DNA from 3 places in the Bacillus sp. LR--39 genome. Region 1 is predicted to be linked to each of the others. Evidence: riboswitches for the same ligand, from Rfam matches in the RefSeq annotation. Region 1 holds a riboswitch; each other region holds the start of a gene.
What was found. A riboswitch is a leader RNA that binds a small molecule or an ion and turns the genes downstream of it on or off. The one in region 1 is predicted to bind S-adenosylmethionine.
Positions count from the first base shown of each region.

Region 1 (5,970 bases):
TGATGGGTATAAAAAATGTGTGAGTGCCCATATTCACGTTGGGAAAGAATAAAAAAACTGATGATATAAGGAGGCGCATTGTTTTGCTGGCAGAAAAGAAAAGGTTCCCGTCTCCGAGTCCGCATGTCCGCCTCTTTGCGGTATGCTATGAGTCAGAAGGGCTGAAGGTAAAGGGGCTCCTTGCCGAGCCTGCGGCGCCGGGCACATATGACGGTTTTTTATATTTGCGCGGCGGCATAAAAAATGTCGGCATGGTACGCCCCGGAAGAATCGTTCAATTCGCTTCCCAAGGCTTTGTCGTGTTTGCGCCTTATTACAGAGGCAACCAGGGCGGCGAGGGAAATGAAGATTTTGCGGGAGAGGACAGAGAGGATGCGTTTTCCGCTTTTCGCCTGCTTCGGGAGCATCCGAACGTCAGGGAAGGGCGGGTGCATATTTTCGGTTTTTCCCGGGGCGGAATCATGGGGCTTTTAACCGCGATTGAAATGGGGCATCAAGCGGCTTCGCTCGTATCATGGGGCGGTGTGAGCGATATGGTGCTTACTTATGAAGAGCGGAAGGATATGCGGCGGATGATGAAGCGGGTGATCGGCGGCACGCCGAAAAAGGTGCCGGATGAATACAGATGGCGTTCGCCGTTTGAAAAAGCAGACCGCATTCAGGCCCCTGTGCTGCTCATCCATGGAGAGAATGATGAGAATGTTTCGATCGAACACGCCCGGCTGATCGAGGACAAGCTGAAAGAGGCGGGGAAACCGGTGGAAACTTGGTATTACAGCGGTTTTACGCATTATTTTCCGCCGCAGGAAAACAGACGCATTGTCCGGCGGCTGGCAGAATGGATGAAGACGCGGTAAGATGCCTGATTTATGATATGATAATAAAGAATAAGAGAATGAAAGGGGATTTTCATTTTGGGAATGCCTGTTGAATTTAATACCATGATTGTGACAAAAGGCAATGAAAAACGGATAGAGGAAAATATCTTTTTATTGGAGAAAGAGGGCTACCGCGTCTATCCTCTTGATATTCCGATGGACGTGCGCAAAACGAAAACCGGCGAGAAATCCGGCACCGGCGAGGTCCAAAAGCTCGAATGGGCGAACGGCCGGACAAGCATTACATACAGACTCACGTCGCTTCATTCGACAAACTGAAAAAACAAAAGCCGAGGGCATAAACGCCCTTGGCTTTTTTGATTACACGAGAGGTCCGCCGGCTTTGGCAATCGAGTCTGCATGGGAAAACTTTTTAAAGTTTTCTTTAAACTCATTGGCTAAAAACAGCGCTTTTTCGTTGTATGCTTGTTTATCGCTCCACGTGTTTTCAGGCTGAAGAACTTCATCCGGCACGCCCGGAACATGAACGGGGCTGCGCAGGCCGAAAATGCTGTCTGCCGTCATGTCAGTCTGGTTCAGTCTGCCTTCAATAGCGGCCTTAACCATCGCTCTTGTATACGAAAGTTTCATCCGTTCTCCGACTCCGTACCCTCCGCCGGTCCAGCCTGTGTTGACCAGAAAGACTTGAACGCCGTGTTCGTCGATTTTATGCCCGAGCATTTCGGCATATACATGCGCCGGAAGCGGAAGGAACGGTGAACCGAAGCACGTCGAGAAAGTCGTTTGCGGAGATGTCACGCCGCGCTCGGTTCCCGCGAGTTTACTGGTGTACCCGCTTAAGAAATGATACATCGCCTGTTCCTTCGTCAGTTTGCTGATCGGAGGAAGCACGCCGAATGCGTCCGCCGTTAGAAAGACGATCGCCTGCGGATGGCCGGCAATGCTCGGCTGCACGATATTGCCGATCATCTCAATCGGATATGCGGCTCTTGTGTTTTCCGTGTAGAAGGAATTGTCGTAATCCGCTTCACCCGTTTTTTCATCAAGCACGACATTCTCAAGAACAGACCCGAAGCGGATCGCACGAAAAATCTGCGGTTCTTTTTCCTCGCTCAGATTGATACATTTAGCGTAACATCCGCCTTCAATGTTGAAAACGCCGGAATCTGACCAGCCGTGCTCGTCATCGCCGATCAGTTTGCGGTCTGCATCGGCTGAAAGCGTCGTTTTCCCTGTGCCGGAAAGGCCGAAAAACAGGGCGACATCGCCTTTTTCACCGACGTTGGCTGAGCAATGCATCGGCAGTATATCCTGCTGCGGAAGCAGGAAGTTCATAATGGAGAATATTGATTTTTTCATTTCTCCGGCGTATTCGGTGCCGCCGATTAAAATGACGCGTTTTTCGAAAGAGACAATGATAAACGTTTCCGAATGCGTGCCGTCCGTCTCCGGATCTGCTTTAAAATGCGGAGCCGAGAGAATGGTGAAAGGCTGCGCTTGCGGATCTCTTTCATCCGTCTCCGGTCTGATAAACAGCTGGCGCGCGAATAAATTGTGCCACGCAAATTCATTTACGACCGTAATCGGCAGTCTGTATTTTTCATCCGCTCCCGCGAATCCTTCAAAAACAAACAGTTCATCCCGCTGTTTTAAGTAGCTGACGACTTTGGCGTACAGCTTTTCAAACGCCTCTTCAGAAATGGGCTGATTCACCGCGCCCCAATCAATTTGATTTTCTGTGCTTTGTTCACGTACGATAAATTTATCTTTAGGTGACCGGCCTGTATATGCGCCGGTGGTGGCGCGTACGGCGCCCGTTGATGTCAGCGTTCCTTCATTTCGGCTGATCACTTTTTCGGTAAGTTTTGGAGCCGATAAATTATGATGCACATTCGGACTTGCAAGTAATGCTTGAAGATCTGCGGTTAAATCAACTAATTTCATAAAAACCTTCCTTTGCCGGTTTATTTGTATTTCGCTGAATGTGGAATTAGTATAACATATATCTGAAAATAGTCTATACTATTTGAGGTTTTTTGTTTGTGTTTTTCCATTGCTTCCCGAAATAAAGGCGCGTAATCGCTTTAATTCATATTGACACTTTCCGCCCTTTTACGATAAGATATTTCATTGAGCGGATACTCTTATCCCGAGCTGGCGGAGGGACAGGCCCGATGAAGCCCAGCAACCGGTTTCTCTGTAAAAAAGCAGGTGAAAACACTGTGGGAAACCAAGGTGCTAACCTGATGCAAGGTTTAATATTTTCCTTGAGCGATAAGAGTGAAAGGCACACAGACCAAACCCTTTCCTCGAGTGGAAAAGGTTTTTTTATTTCATAAAATATGCCAATTAACATTCTCTGATATAGTATGACATTGTATTAAGAGGGAGCGAGTTCCGTATCATATGAGAAGGTCTTGTAAAAGATCTTTTTTCAGGAGGAAAAGTGAATGAGTAAAAACCGTCGACTATTTACATCTGAATCTGTTACTGAGGGTCATCCGGACAAAATCTGTGACCAAATTTCTGACAGTATCTTAGATGAGATTTTAAAAAATGACCCGAACGCGCGCGTGGCCTGCGAAACATCTGTAACGACAGGACTTGTGCTGGTAAGCGGAGAGATTACTACATCAACATACGTTGACATTCCGAAAACAGTCCGTGAAACGATTAAAGAAATCGGCTACACACGCGCCAAATATGGATTTGATGCGGAGACTTGCGCTGTTTTAACATCAATTGATGAACAGTCTGCGGATATCGCAATGGGTGTCGATCAGGCTCTTGAAGCGCGTGAAGGCACAATGAGCGATGCTGAAATCGAAGCAATCGGAGCGGGAGACCAAGGCCTGATGTTCGGTTATGCGTGTAACGAAACGAAAGAGCTTATGCCGCTTCCGATCTCTTTGGCGCATAAATTAGCCCGCCGTTTGAGCGAAGTCCGCAAAGAAGACATTCTTCCGTACCTTCGCCCTGACGGCAAAACGCAAGTTACCGTTGAATATGATGAAAACAACAAGCCGGTCCGCATCGACGCGATCGTCATTTCAACTCAGCACCACCCGGAAATTACGCTTGAGCAGATTCAGCGCAATCTGAAAGAGCATGTCATTAACCCAGTCGTGCCTGAGGAACTGATCGATGAAGAGACAAAATACTTCATCAACCCTACGGGACGTTTCGTAATCGGCGGACCTCAAGGTGATGCGGGTCTTACCGGCCGTAAAATCATCGTTGACACATACGGCGGATATGCACGCCACGGCGGCGGTGCATTCTCCGGTAAGGATGCGACGAAGGTAGACCGTTCTGCGGCATACGCTGCGAGATACGTAGCGAAAAACATCGTGGCAGCAGGTCTTGCTGATTCTTGTGAAGTGCAGCTTGCATACGCAATCGGCGTGGCACAGCCTGTTTCTATTTCCATCAATACATTTGATACAGGAAAAGCTTCTGAAGAAAAACTGATCGAAGTCGTACGGAATAACTTCGACCTGAGACCTGCCGGCATTATTAAAATGCTTGATCTGCGCCGCCCGATCTATAAGCAGACAGCTGCTTACGGCCACTTCGGACGTCATGATGTGGATCTTCCTTGGGAGCGTACTGACAAGGCGGATGCGCTTCGCAAAGAAGCACTAGGAGAATAATTTTATAGCCGCTTACTTAAGCGGCTTTCCCTTTTTGTAGATGCTGCCATGCTTATTTTTTACATAGCGTGAAACCAATGGCGTAACAAAGCGTCTATAAAAAGGGGGTCCAATTAGAAAATTACACTTATGGAGGCTATACTATGTGTGGATTTGTCGGTGTTTTTAATAAGCATCCATTAACTCAAACCGCAGATCAAGAAGAGCTAATCAAACAAATGAACCAAATGATCGTTCACCGCGGTCCTGACAGCGATGGGTATTATCATGACGAGCACGTCGGATTCGGCTTCAGACGGCTCAGTATTATTGACGTAGAAAACGGCGGACAGCCTTTATCATATGAAGACGAAAAATATTGGATCATTTTTAACGGCGAAATCTATAACTACATTGAATTGAGAGAAGAACTTGAAGCGAAAGGCTACACTTTCAATACAGATTCCGATACCGAAGTGCTCCTTGCGACATACCGTCATTATAAAGAAGAAGCCGCTTCAAAGCTTCGCGGAATGTTTGCGTTTTTAATCTGGAACAAAGCTGACCGCGTCATGTACGGCGCGAGAGACCCGTTCGGCATTAAACCGCTGTATTACACAACGATCGGGGACAAAGTATATTTTGCCTCTGAGAGAAAGAGTTTAATGGCCGCTCAAAACGGTATTGATCTCGATACAGCTTCTTTACAGCAATATATGTCTTTCCAATTCGTTCCTGAACCGAGCACGCTTGACGCTGAAGTGAAAAAAGTCGAGCCGGGCAGCCAGTTTACGATCCGTCCGGAAGGCGATATCGCGTTTAAAACATATTTCAAAGCGAACTTTAAGCCTGTTCAGTCTGATGAAGATAAATTGGTGAAAGAAGTCAGAGACGCAATCTTTGACTCTGTCAAAGTTCACATGAGAAGTGACGTGCCTGTCGGTTCATTTCTATCCGGCGGTATCGACTCTTCTTTTATCGTCTCAGTTGCGAAAGAATTTCACCCGAGCCTTAAAACATTTTCCGTCGGTTTTGAGCAGCAGGGCTTCAGTGAGGTTGACGTAGCGAAGGAAACGGCTGCCGCGCTCGGGATTGAAAACATCAGCAAAGTCATTTCTCCCGAGGAGTATATGAACGAGCTTCCGAAAATCGTCTGGCACTTTGATGACCCGCTTGCAGATCCGGCGGCGATTCCTTTGTACTTTGTCGCGAAAGAAGCGAAAAAACATGTAACGGTCGCGTTATCCGGGGAAGGCGCGGACGAGCTGTTCGGCGGGTACAATATTTACCGCGAACCGCTTTCGCTTAAACCGTTTGAACGCATTCCGTCCGGTCTGAAAAAAATGCTTCTTCATGTGGCGTCCGTCATGCCTGAAGGAATGAGAGGGAAAAGCCTCTTAGTCCGCGGCTGCACACCGCTTGAGGAGCGTTATATCGGTAATGCGAAGATTTTTGAAGAGCCCGTGAAAAAACAGCTGCTCAAACATTACAATCCAGAG
Region 1 covers NZ_JBSIOT010000001.1:21,371-27,340, forward strand. The annotation lists gene ACWHAR_RS00230 (alpha/beta hydrolase family protein) at 84-857, shown strand; gene ACWHAR_RS00235 (DUF2584 domain-containing protein) at 915-1,157, shown strand; gene pckA (phosphoenolpyruvate carboxykinase (ATP)) at 1,200-2,783, opposite strand; SAM riboswitch class I at 2,981-3,120, shown strand; gene metK (methionine adenosyltransferase) at 3,290-4,492, shown strand; gene asnB (asparagine synthase (glutamine-hydrolyzing)) at 4,636-5,970, shown strand, end outside.

Region 2 (5,970 bases), 880 kb from region 1:
ATCGTTTCAAACAATTTCACAAAAACAAACAATCGTTACGTGAACAAATTCAGCGCTTTGCCGGGTTTCTTCAGCAGCTGTAAAAAAACGCCCCGAGTTTTCGGGGCGCTGCTGTTAAGAAGCGTATTCAGGCAATGCTTTATTGTGTTTTGCCGTTTTCTCTTCAGGCATTTTGATTTGATTTGTCAAGATTGCACTTACGAAATAGAGCGCTGCGAAAATCCATACAACGCCTTGTGCGCCGACAAGCCCGATGAACGCCCAGGCAAGCGCGGGGCCGACAAATGCCGACAGGCCCGCAGCCAGATTTAACACAGACATGGCAGCACCTTTATCGCTGCCGGCCGCCGTCGGCACGATAGCCCCGATCGGAACGAACCCGGCGAGGAGCCCTCCCCATATAAAACCGACAATGCTGACGAAAAGCAAGTTCCCATGTGATACAACAGGAGCATAATATAATAAAAGAGTAAAAATGCCGCAGCCTACTCCTCCGAACCACATGACAGTCTTTTTCCAGCCGAAGGCATCACCGACTGCGCCGAAGATTAAGTTAAAGACGATATTTCCGAGAAAGATCGTTCCCCAAATTTGAAGCCATACATTTGTAGAAATGCCGTGCTGCGCCATATGCATCGGAAGAAATACCGGAAATCCGTATGTACCAATGCTGTTAATGATCCGAATGATCCCCCCAGAGAGCACGCGCGGATTTTCAGCAAGGATGGTGATTCCCTTCATTAATTCCTGCGCCTTTTCCCGCTTATCTGCCTTTTTCTTTTCAAAGCGGTCCCTATTTAAAATCAAAGCAAAAAACGCGCCGAGGCAGACCCAGAAAATTGAACTCCACAGTGTATTCAAATAGCCGAAGGATTTGATGGCCCAGCTTGAATACCAAGCACCGAATACAAACATCCCGCAGCAATATGCAATCCAGAACCAGCCGACTGCCGTACTGAGCCTGTTTTTCGGCGACCGGTAAATCACCCATGTCAAAAATGAATAGGCAAACAGCGGATAACCCAGCCCTTTAATAAAATACGTGACATACATCACCGGCAAATTAAGATTTTCAAATCCGTATGCGATAAACGCGGCTGTTCCGATAACGTAAAACAACAGCCCCATAAACATCGTCCGCTTTGCGCCGAAGGCTTCGAGGCAGACCCCTGAAAACCAAGACGCCACAGCGAGAGAAATACCGTAAACCGTAAACAGGGATGCTGATTGCTGTACCGTCAAGCCGTTTTCAACTAAAAACGGGCTGAGCCAGCCTTGTTCAAGGCCATCCCCCATCATAAACAGCACGACTCCCAAAAATCCCCAGGCGAGCTGTTTCGGAATTCCTATTTTATTAAGCATTTTTGTTCCTCCTCAGCAAACTTTCATGTTGTCATCTCATCCCCAAGTCAGGCTTTCACCGCCGGCTGAAAACGAGTAAATAACTTTTGCGTATATTTCCATTCTTCATATAGGAAGAGATCCGTCTGATCCGCTTCCGGCTCAATTACCTTTGTGCGGCTCGAAAGCTCTGCTTTCACACCGAGAGCTTCGTTGCAAATCATCGCCGCTCCCATTGCGGATGCCTGGCTGAACCCCTCTCTCTTATAAATTTTCTTTTGGAGAAGGTTAGCAAGAAACTGTGTCAAAGCATCACTTTGGAAACCGCCGCCGCACACCTTCACATAATCTTTTGAAAAGGAAGCCACCTCTGTTAACGCCTCATAGTTCCATTTGATTGAAAAAGCGATTTCCAGCAGTGCGGCTTTGACAAAATGGGCTCTGCTTAAGTTTTGGGACAGCGGGGCGTCAAAAATAAATCCGCCTTTTGCCAGTGCGTTTTTCTCTGGCGATAAATAGGAGCCTAACGCAGAAATACAAGCATGATCATGTTTCGGCAGACTTGCGATTTCCCGTTCCATGACGCCGTAGGATTCATTCGGATAAAAAATGGATTTTAATTTTTGATAATTGAGTCCTGTTACACCCGGATTCGTTTCAAGAAGCCATTGACCTTCTTCTGTATGGCAATTCAGCCATGCATTCTCTAATCTTTCGGTTCCGGTCTCAGCTGTTATCTTTATAATCGGCGTCGTCGTGCCGGATACGATGACGATATCTCCCGGCTTTGCATCTGCACTTTTGATGGCAAGCTGTGTGTCTCCCCCGCCTGCAATCACAGGCACTCTTTCAGAAAGACCGAGAACCGCCGTTTTCTTAAACGTTAACATTCCGACAACCGTCCCAGATCGGACGAGTGAAGGAAGAATGGCAGAAGGCACACCGAAGATGTTGCATAATGTCTCTGACCACGCCTTTTTCCTTACGTCAAACAGCAGTGTTTCAGCAGCCTGTGACGGTTCATAGCTTAAAATACCGCTCAGCTCAAATGTCACCCAGTCACTGATGCTTGTGATGTACTTCACTTCTTTCCATAAAGACGGCTGTCTAGCTTTTAATCCGACAAGTTTCATGGCGGAAAATAAAGCGCTCGGAAGACGTCCGGTTTGCTGATGCACTTCTTCTTTTGCCTCAATCCCGTCTTCCCATTCACGCCCTCTGTTATCAATGTTGGGCAGACCGAGAAATGCCTTTTTATCTTTATTGATCAGAACAATTCCCTGCCTCTGGCTTGTTGAGGTGATTCCGATTAATGTAATATGAGGGCTTTTGCCAATAACCTTCCTTGCCATAGCGCTGATTTGCTTCCATAACTCTTCCGGTGAGAAATATCGTCCGTCCGGATAAAGCGGATCCGTCACATATTCAATGTCTTCCCTTTCAAGCGCGGTCACATCGCCGCCGGCAGTCACGACCGCGACTCGCGCATTCCCCGTCCCGATGTCAAATACAAGGTAGCCTTTTTGTTCATCCATTACAGCCTCCTCCTTCCGGTTCAAGTTCTCTTTTGTTATAAAGTTCACGTATTGAGCAGGTTTGATCTTGTTTCCATTTGAAAAGCGCTTCATTTAAAATCTTCACATGATGATCTTCCACTTCAAATGTTGCGCCCGCTAAATGGGGAGTCGCTAACACATTCGGCAAAGAGATCAATTCATAATCAGAAGATTCAGGCGGTTCGTGATAAAACACGTCAAGGATCGCTCCCTTAATCCGCCGTTCTTTCAGCACCCGCAGCAGCTCTTCCCTGTCTGTAACCGCCGCTCTTGACGTATTGACAAAAACAGCTTCCTGTTTCATCAATTGAAAGTGCCGGGCGCCGATAAGGCCGATGGTTTCTTCTGTGCGCGGCAAGTGAACGGAAACAATATCACTTTCAGAAAATACCCGTTCAATCGTCGTTTTTTCATACTCCCGGTTTTCATGACGGACAAATGGGTCATAGTAAAGCACCTTGCAGTCAAAAGCGGCCAATAGCCGGGCGATTCTCTGTCCGACAGCTCCGAAACCGATAAGGCCGACTGTTTTCCCCGTCAGCTCATTTCCTCTGAATTTGACGTAAGCCTGCAAATATTCACCATTCCACTTCCCGTCCTTCAGCCACTGAAGGGAAGAATACGTATGACGTAAAAATGAAATCACATTTCCGATAAACATTTCAGCAACAGCCTGGGCATTGCGGGCCGGTGTAAAGAAAACGGGGATTTTTCTTTTAGTCGCCGCCGCAATATTCACATTAGACGGCGTTCCTCTGCAGACACCGATAAAAGCGGAATCGGGCAATATGTCAATAACACGCTCAGACACCTCATCAAGTTCAGTAATAAGCCCCGACGCGTTTGTCTCTTGAATCATTCGGATTAATTCATCTTCCCGATAGGCCCGGCCGTTCTTCTTCCACGGCCGGTGCACAGTCCGGCCGAACAGCTCAGTCAGCTCCTTCAGCCCCTCGTCGTGATATGGCGAGGTAATTAAAACCGTCATGGTGCAAAACATCCTTTTCACATAAATTTTTTCATAAAAAAATCTCTTTCCCCAAAGAAGGAAAGAGATTCATATACCGTCTTTATGCGCTTGAAGCGCACAAATATGTATAGATCATTCTTTCCTATCTTTCAAGCATGCGCTTGCTGGAATTGGCACAATAAATGTTGCCGAGGTTTCATAGGGCCAGTCCCTCCACCTCTCTGGATAGAAAATAAAATGATGAAATTGTCAGGCTGTTTAAAAGAATAAACTCATCATAGAAAAGTCTTTCCGTGATGTCAACACTTTTTTTCTGAATTGACGTTCGATTTTGAAATGTTATAATGCTTACAATATAAACAAAGAGGAGAAATGGGCTATGAATTCTGCTGCAACACAGCCGAACGGGGTCTTTAAGTCGGTATGCTCACTAGACTGTCCCGATCAATGCGGCTTGCTTGTGACAAAAAAAGACGGAAAAATCGTTAACATTCAGGGAGACCCCGATCACCCGGTCACATCAGGGAATATTTGCAACAAAGTCAGACACATGGCTGAGCGTATTTATGATGAGAAGCGCTTAACCGTTCCGTTAAAACGGATCGGTAAAAAAGGTGAAGCCGCGTTTGCGCCTATTTCCTGGGAGGAAGCGTTCAATACGATCAGTGCGCGCTGGAAAGAGCTTATTGCCGAAGAAGGAGCGGAAAGCATTCTTCCGTACAGCTTTTACGGCAACATGGGAAAACTGGCGGCAGAGGGAATGGACCGCCGTTTTTTCCATCGTCTCGGAGCGAGTCATCTCGAACGGACGATTTGCAGCAAAGCCGGATCTGAAGGCTATAACTATACAATGGGTGAAGGAGCGGGTACTGATCCGGAGGAGACCATACATGCAAAGCTCTTTATTTTTTGGGGGATCAATGCCGTCAGCACGAATATGCACCAAGTCATGATTGCTCAAAAAGCCCGGAAAAAAGGGGCTAAAATTGTCGTTATCGATGTACATAAGAACCAAACCGGCCGGCTTGCCGATTGGTTTATTCCCATTCGGCCCGGCACAGATGCCGCACTCGCCCTCGGTATCATGCATGTCTTATTCGACGAAAACCTTCACGATGAAGCATTTCTCACAGAATACACCGAAGGCAGTGACGAATTAAAAGCGCATGTTCAACACTATGATCCGGAAACAGTTTCTGCTATTACAGGCGTTAAAGCCGACGATATCAGACGCCTTGCGAGAATGTACGGGGAAACCTCCCCTTCCCTTATCAGGATCGGAAACGGCATTCAGCACCATGACAATGGCGGAATGATCGTCCGCACAGTTGCCTGTCTACCGGCTGTTACAGGACAGTGGCTCAACACCGGTGGAGGCGCAATCAAGCACAACAGCGCGGTATTAAACTATAACAGACAAGCGCTCCAGCGGCCTGATCTGCTTTACGGCAAAAAGCCACGATCATTTAATATGAACAGGCTCGGAAGCGTTCTGTTAGAAACAAAACCGCCCGTGCGCTCCCTGTTTATTTACGGTACGAATCCCGCAGTGGTTGCGCCGGAAGCGAATAAAGTCAGAAAAGGCCTGCTGCGTGAGGATTTATTTACAGTCGTTCACGATCTGTTTTTAACGGAAACCGCCAAATATGCGGATATCGTGCTCCCTGCTGCATCCGCTTTTGAAAACACGGATTTTTACACGTCTTACTGGCATCATTTTATTCAGCTGCAAAAACCGGTGATCGAACCCTACGGGGACAGCAAATCGAATACGGAAGTGTTCCGTTTGCTTGCCGGGGCAATGGGATTTACCGAGCAGGAGCTTCAGGATTCCGATGAAGAATTGATCAGACAGGCGCTGGACTTTCCCGACAATCCGTATATCGAGGATATTGATTACGAAGCGCTCTCACGCCATTCCTTCATGAAAGCCAAACGGAAAAAACCGCTTTTTCCGGGAAAGCTCAAGACACCGAGCGGAAGAATTGAATTATATTCGGAAAAGATGAAACAGGACGGTTATCCCGCGCTGCCGACACATATCCCTCTTGAGAGCGATGACGATTTTCCGCTTTTATTTGTCCCGGGACCGAATCATAATTT
Region 2 covers NZ_JBSIOT010000001.1:906,167-912,136, reverse strand. The annotation lists gene ACWHAR_RS04870 (hypothetical protein) at 1-83, shown strand, start outside; gene ACWHAR_RS04865 (RbtT/DalT/CsbX family MFS transporter) at 115-1,362, opposite strand; gene ACWHAR_RS04860 (FGGY-family carbohydrate kinase) at 1,410-2,876, opposite strand; gene ACWHAR_RS04855 (2-hydroxyacid dehydrogenase) at 2,869-3,885, opposite strand; SAM riboswitch class I at 4,007-4,099, opposite strand; gene ACWHAR_RS04850 (molybdopterin oxidoreductase family protein) at 4,247-5,970, shown strand, end outside.
Region 2: linked by a shared signal. The riboswitch ahead of ACWHAR_RS04855 (2-hydroxyacid dehydrogenase) and the one ahead of metK (methionine adenosyltransferase) in region 1 are both predicted to bind S-adenosylmethionine.

Region 3 (5,970 bases), on a different contig from region 1:
TTTACTGACCGATTTTCTCATTAAGCTGCGCTGCGAGGAACTTGCTTTTTTGATATTCAAGCTCCCTCTGCCGTTCGACTTCCATCCTTTTTGAAAGACGCCGTCCGTATTCCTCGTAGCCGATGCCGTGTGACTTCTGCATCGCTTTTTCCATTTCAGGCGTATAGTCAAGGTCCAGTCTCTCGTGGCTGGTGCAGATAATGAATCAATCCCTTCATCTATTTGTTTCTATTGTAACAATGATCCGTTGCTCCGGCCAAAGAGAGTGTGCCCCTGAATCCTTTCGAATGTGCCGGAATCCGGCGCTCGCTTTATCTGAAAAACGGTATTCACACGATTGCTCTTTCTAATGCGTCGTATGTCCGAATTCCTGAATGCACTGCTGTACGAGGGTCACTCCCTGACTGAGAGCCGCGCCGCCCCCGAATGCCGCCGCGACGCCGATGACCTCAAGGATGTTTTCTTCTGTCGCCCCTTGGTCAAGGCAGCCCTTCGTATGATAAATCATGCAAAATTCATCTTGAGCGCTGATGCTGATGCCCAGAGCGATTAATTGTTTCTCCTTTTCAGTTAATGAATCCGCTGAGAAACACTGTTCAGTAAATTCATTAAACTTCCGCCCCATCATCGGCATTTTTTGCTCGAATATACCTAAACCTTCTTTATATTGTTTCAATGCGTCATGCACGCTTTTTCCGTTTTCCTGGTATTGAGCCACTGCCATTCCCTCCAATCGTTAACCTTCCTTTTTATTATGGACAGTTCTCCGATTAATACCCGAAAAAAACCCCGGATGATTCATCCGGGGTTTTCGTTTTATTCAGATACGGGAAGCACGGCTCCGTCGTATTTTTTCTCAATAAAGTCTTTGATTTTCTTAGAGTGAAGCACTTCCATAAGCGCTTTGATTTTCTCTGATTTTTCGTCACCTTTGCGTACGGCGATGATGTTTGCGTACGGGTTGTTTTTCGTTGATTCCACTTGAATCGCATCTTTTAACGGATTCAGTTTGTTTTGAATCGCATAGTTGACGTTAATGAAGACTGCATCGCCTTCTTCTTCATTATATGCTTTCGCCGTTAATTCAGGGGCGATTTTTTTGAATGTCAGGTTTTTCGGGTTTTTCGTAATGTTTTTCGTAGTGGCTTCAATCGTTTTTACCTTCGGATCAAGTGTGATCAGTCCGGCTTTTTCAAGCATCGCCAGCATACGGCCTTGTTCAGCGACATTGTTAGTCATGATGATGGTCGCGCCTTTAGGCAGGTCTTTCAGTGATTTGTATTTTTTCGTGTAAATTCCGAATGGCTCAAGGTGAACGGCTCCGGCATTCACGAGTTTGTAATCTTTATTTTCTTTCATTTCCTGTTCAAGGTAAGGAACGTGCTGGAAGAAGTTCGCATCCACTTCATTATCAGCTAACGCTTTGTTGTACATTTTGTAATCGTTCAGCACTTTTACTTTTAATGTGTAGCCTTTTTCCTTCAAGAGCGGTTCCGCTTCTTTTAAGATTTCAGCATGCGGTGTTTTTGTCGCGGCGACGACGATTTCCTTTTTATTTGAGCCGTTTGATCCGCAGGCGGCCAAAACTCCCGCGAACACAAGCAGCAGCGCACTTAATACAATCTTTTTCAATGTAAATCCTCCCTTATCTTTTGTCTATTATATTTGTAATCACATCACCGATAATCTGAATGATAAAGACGATGATGAGTATAAATACTGTCGCTACAAACGTTACATCCGTATTATTGGACTGGTAGCCTTCTACATATGCAAGGTTTCCGAGTCCGCCTGAACCGATGGCGCCGGCAATGGCGGTAGATCCGATCAGGGCGATGGCCGTAACGGTGATACCTGAAATTAACGCAGGCATTGATTCAGGAATCAGCACTTTGAAGATAATTGTCGGTGTCTTTGCTCCCATTGATCTGGCAGCTTCGATGACTCCTTTATTGACTTCCCGCAGCGCGATTTCAACAAGTCGGGCATAAAACGGCGCGGAGCCGATAATCAGCGCCGGCAATGCGGCGTTCGGCCCTAAAATCGATCTGACTAAAAACTTAGTAAAACCGAGAAGCAGAATAATTAAAATAAGAAACGGAATAGACCTGAAAATATTAACGACCGCCGCAATCACGGTGTTAATGATTTTATTTTCCCATAAGCTTCCCTTGCCCGTTAAAAAGAGCAGAAGACCGAGAATCGCTCCGATGATAAATGAAAAAACTAAAGCAATGACCGTCATATAAAGGGTCTCGTATGTGGCCGTCCACAGCTCGGTTATATCAACGTTCGGGAACCATTTTTCAAACATTTGTGATCACCTCTGCTTCTACCTGTTTGTCTTTGATGAACCGGATCACGTTTTCTACTTCTTTTTCCTGACCGTCAATATGAATGAATAAAGAACCGTAGGCTCCGTCCTTCGTCTGTGAAATTTTCCCCTGCAGAATATTGACGTCCACATCAAAGTTTCGGATCATTTCCGTAATGAGGGGCTGCTCAGCTGCCTGCCCGACAAATGAAAGCTGAATCGTTTTTCCTGTCGCTGTTTCCTGCAGAAAATGCTGGATGGTTTCTTTCGTCTCCTCCGGTTCTGTCACCTGCTGAACGAAACGCTTGGTCATCGGTTCGCGCGGGTTTCTGAAAACTTGGAGTACTTCGCCTTCTTCAACGACTTTCCCGTTTTCCATGACGGCGACTCTGTTGCAGATTTTTCGGATGACGTGCATTTCATGGGTAATGAGCACGATCGTCAGACCGAGTCTGTCATTTATATCGGATAAAAGATCCAAAATTGAATCGGTCGTCTGCGGATCAAGCGCTGATGTCGCTTCATCGCACAGAAGGACTTTCGGATTATTGGCGAGCGCCCGGGCGATGCCGACACGCTGCTTTTGACCGCCGCTCAGCTGCGACGGATAAGACTTTTCTTTCCCCTCTAATCCGACCAGTTTAATCAATTCATCAGCGCGGCGGACCCGTTCGCTTTTTTTCACGCCGGCGATTTCCAGCGGGAACATAATGTTCTCCCGGACGGTGCGCGACCACAGAAGGTTAAAATGCTGGAAGATCATGCTGATTTCCTGGCGCGCTTTTCTCAGTCCGCGGCTGCTTACTTTATTTAATTCCGTCCCCGCGACTTCCACGGTTCCCGACGTCGGCTTTTCAAGGCCGTTCAGGAGACGGATTAAGGAACTTTTACCAGCTCCGCTATATCCTATAATTCCAAATATTTCGCCCTTTTTGATATCAAGAGTGACATCTTGGACAGCATTGACATCCCCATGCTTCGCTTTGTAAATTTTTGAAACATTTTGAAGATGGATCAAAGCAATCACCCGCCTTACACTATTCTAAGAAATCTTCCGGGTTTCTCCGCAAAAGAAAAGCCTTTCTGCAAAAATGAGCAGAAAGGCTTATTGAAAAAGGCCTTTCTCTCATCTTCCAAAGCAGACCGCTTCGAGTGAATTGGCACCATTTCAACATTGTTGATGGTTGCCGGGCTTCATAGGGCACTTCCCTCCACCTCTCTTGATAAGAGAAAACATATCGTATTTTCGTCCGGAAATTCTTACTGTAGAATAGCACGGCGAATGATAAAAAGTCAATAAAATAAATATTGGAAGCTATTGTCACATAGTAGATTGGCAGTTTAAGGCCGTTTACTGATCGCCTGAAAAAATCCGTTTGTCAGCCAGAGGATGGCCTCCAGCTTCAGCAGAGCTCTGAATGATCCTTTCACTTTGAGTTTTCCGCTTTGGATAAGCTTTTGCAAAGAGACATCACCATGCAGGAGATGGATGATTTCCGTCTGGTTTCCGTAAAAGGTCAAATTAGATTTTTCCTTTGAAACCGACGTTTTTCTCATTTCTCCCTGTCCGTTAATTGAGACCGTTAAGGCTTCTGTTTCTCCTTGGAATGTAATCAGCAGCGTTGAGGCGTTTAATAGCGGTTTCAAAAACAGATGCTGTCCGTCATTCTCTGAAACTTCTATTTTCTCCACTCGTATAACCTCCCGTTTTAATGGCCATACATACACTTTCTCTTTTTAACGGACAGAACCCTTTATAAACCGCACGACATTTTCCTGTAAATATTGTCACATCGGGAACGTTTGCGATGTTTTTTGTTTAATCAGCTCATATAAATAGGAAACGGAGCGGAAGGCGTATCCTTTCTCAACAAGCTCTCCGCCTTTAAACAGCAAAAAGCACGGAACGCTTTCAATCTGATAGGCTTTGGCGAATGCGGGGGAATAATTCACGTTGTTTTTATAGAAGGCGGCGCCGGGCAGCATTTCTTCGACGACAGTAAGCATTTTGGACGCCAGCTGGCATGTGCCGCAAAACGGGGTGTACAAATACAGGAGATAAACGTCATCCTGAATCGATTCGAGTTCATTTTCTTGGAGTTCTTTCATGTTTACCACCTCAGGTCGTTCTTTTTCAAAAATACAGTGTCAGCATCAAAGCCGGCTCTGATCAGCACAGATGCGAGATGATGGCCTGGGCACGACTCGACTTGCCTGTATGTTCTGTCTATATAAATATGGCGCGCTTCGGGAAGCTCCCGTTTCAGCTGTTTTCTTAATTTTTCTCCGGAGTCATCTGCGTCCGTTAAAATATAGACGTCTCTGTCAAACAGGCGGTCCGCCAAATCTTCCAGTTCGGTTTGGCCGATCGTCCCGTTTGTACAGACGATTTCTGCGGGTTCGATGAGCACTTCCCTGACTTTGATTTTATCAGATTTTCCTTCTACGATAATGACCTTTTCATCTCCGTTGTACATAAGCGCGTCACCTGCCGATTGTTTTAGCGTCAGATTGAAAAAGAAGGCAGTGAAATTCACCGCCAACTGTTAACACCAGCCACTCTCATAATCGCAATCGACATATTTCGGATCGCTGCCGTTTATGACATCGGCTGTTTTATAAAATTTTTGATTTTCAAATGAAAAGCCCTGTTTGAGCTCGTACTGGTCCATGCCTGTCATCTCGCCGATGGCTTCATTTTCATGAAACAAGGAAAACCGGCCGTTTTGAAAGCGGCCCGTAACGTTCTCCGTCACATCGACCTTTTGTTTATCAAAAGCCATTTTAGACACCTCCCGTTACAGATAGAATGTCCAAATGGCCCGTTTGCTATCCGATCAGTCTTCCTGTGTCATTTCGTCATATTGCTCGGAAGTCATGAGGTTTTCGATTTCTTCAGCATCAGCCGGTTCCACGACGATCATCCACGCTTTTTCATACGGAGACTCGTTTACGAATTCAGGACTGTCATCAAGGTCTTCGTTCACTTCCGTCACCGTTCCGTTAATCGGTGCGTACAGTTCGGATACGGTTTTGACGGATTCCACGCTGCCGAATGGCTCGTCCGCTTTAATTTCGGCGCCGACTTCCGGAAGCTCGACAAAGACGATGTCGCCAAGTTCGGCTTGCGCGAAATGTGTAATCCCGATGCGGGCTTTTCCGTCCTCAACTTTGACCCATTCGTGCTCTTTGGAATAACGCATATCTTTCGGTGTGCTCATCTAAATCCCTCCATTTTTTTCTTATAATAAGAAGATACCATAATTCTTTGAACCTGGCATTACATCCAATATTTTTCGAATTGGTCTTCTTTAAAGCCGACAGTGACTTTTTCGCCGTCTGTCGTAATCGGGCGTTTCAGGAGCATACCGTCTGATGCCAGGAGTTCAAGCTGTTCATCCTCTGACATGTGGTACAGTTTTTCCTTTAAGTTCAGCTCGCGGTATTTCATTCCGCTCGTGTTGAAAAACTTTTTGAGCTCAAGACCGCTCTTCTCATAGAGGTCTTTAATTTCTTCTTTCGACGGAGTTTCCTCCGCGATATGTATTTCGTTTATTTCCTTACCGCGGTCTTCCAGCCATTTTTTCGCATTACGGCACGTTCCGCATTTAGGGTACCAGTAAAAATTTAACGACATCTTCTTCACCCCTTGTAAA
Region 3 covers NZ_JBSIOT010000002.1:829,298-835,267, reverse strand. The annotation lists gene ACWHAR_RS13980 (hypothetical protein) at 2-154, opposite strand; gene ACWHAR_RS13975 (carboxymuconolactone decarboxylase family protein) at 347-724, opposite strand; gene metQ (methionine ABC transporter substrate-binding lipoprotein MetQ) at 817-1,632, opposite strand; gene ACWHAR_RS13965 (methionine ABC transporter permease) at 1,646-2,314, opposite strand; gene metN (methionine ABC transporter ATP-binding protein MetN) at 2,307-3,332, opposite strand; SAM riboswitch class I at 3,438-3,544, opposite strand; gene ACWHAR_RS13955 (SCP2 sterol-binding domain-containing protein) at 3,656-4,006, opposite strand; gene ACWHAR_RS13950 (thioredoxin family protein) at 4,103-4,423, opposite strand; gene ACWHAR_RS13945 (toprim domain-containing protein) at 4,426-4,791, opposite strand; gene ACWHAR_RS13940 (YusG family protein) at 4,861-5,097, opposite strand; gene gcvH (glycine cleavage system protein GcvH) at 5,152-5,535, opposite strand; gene ACWHAR_RS13930 (arsenate reductase family protein) at 5,595-5,951, opposite strand.
Region 3: linked by a shared signal. The riboswitch ahead of metN (methionine ABC transporter ATP-binding protein MetN) and the one ahead of metK (methionine adenosyltransferase) in region 1 are both predicted to bind S-adenosylmethionine.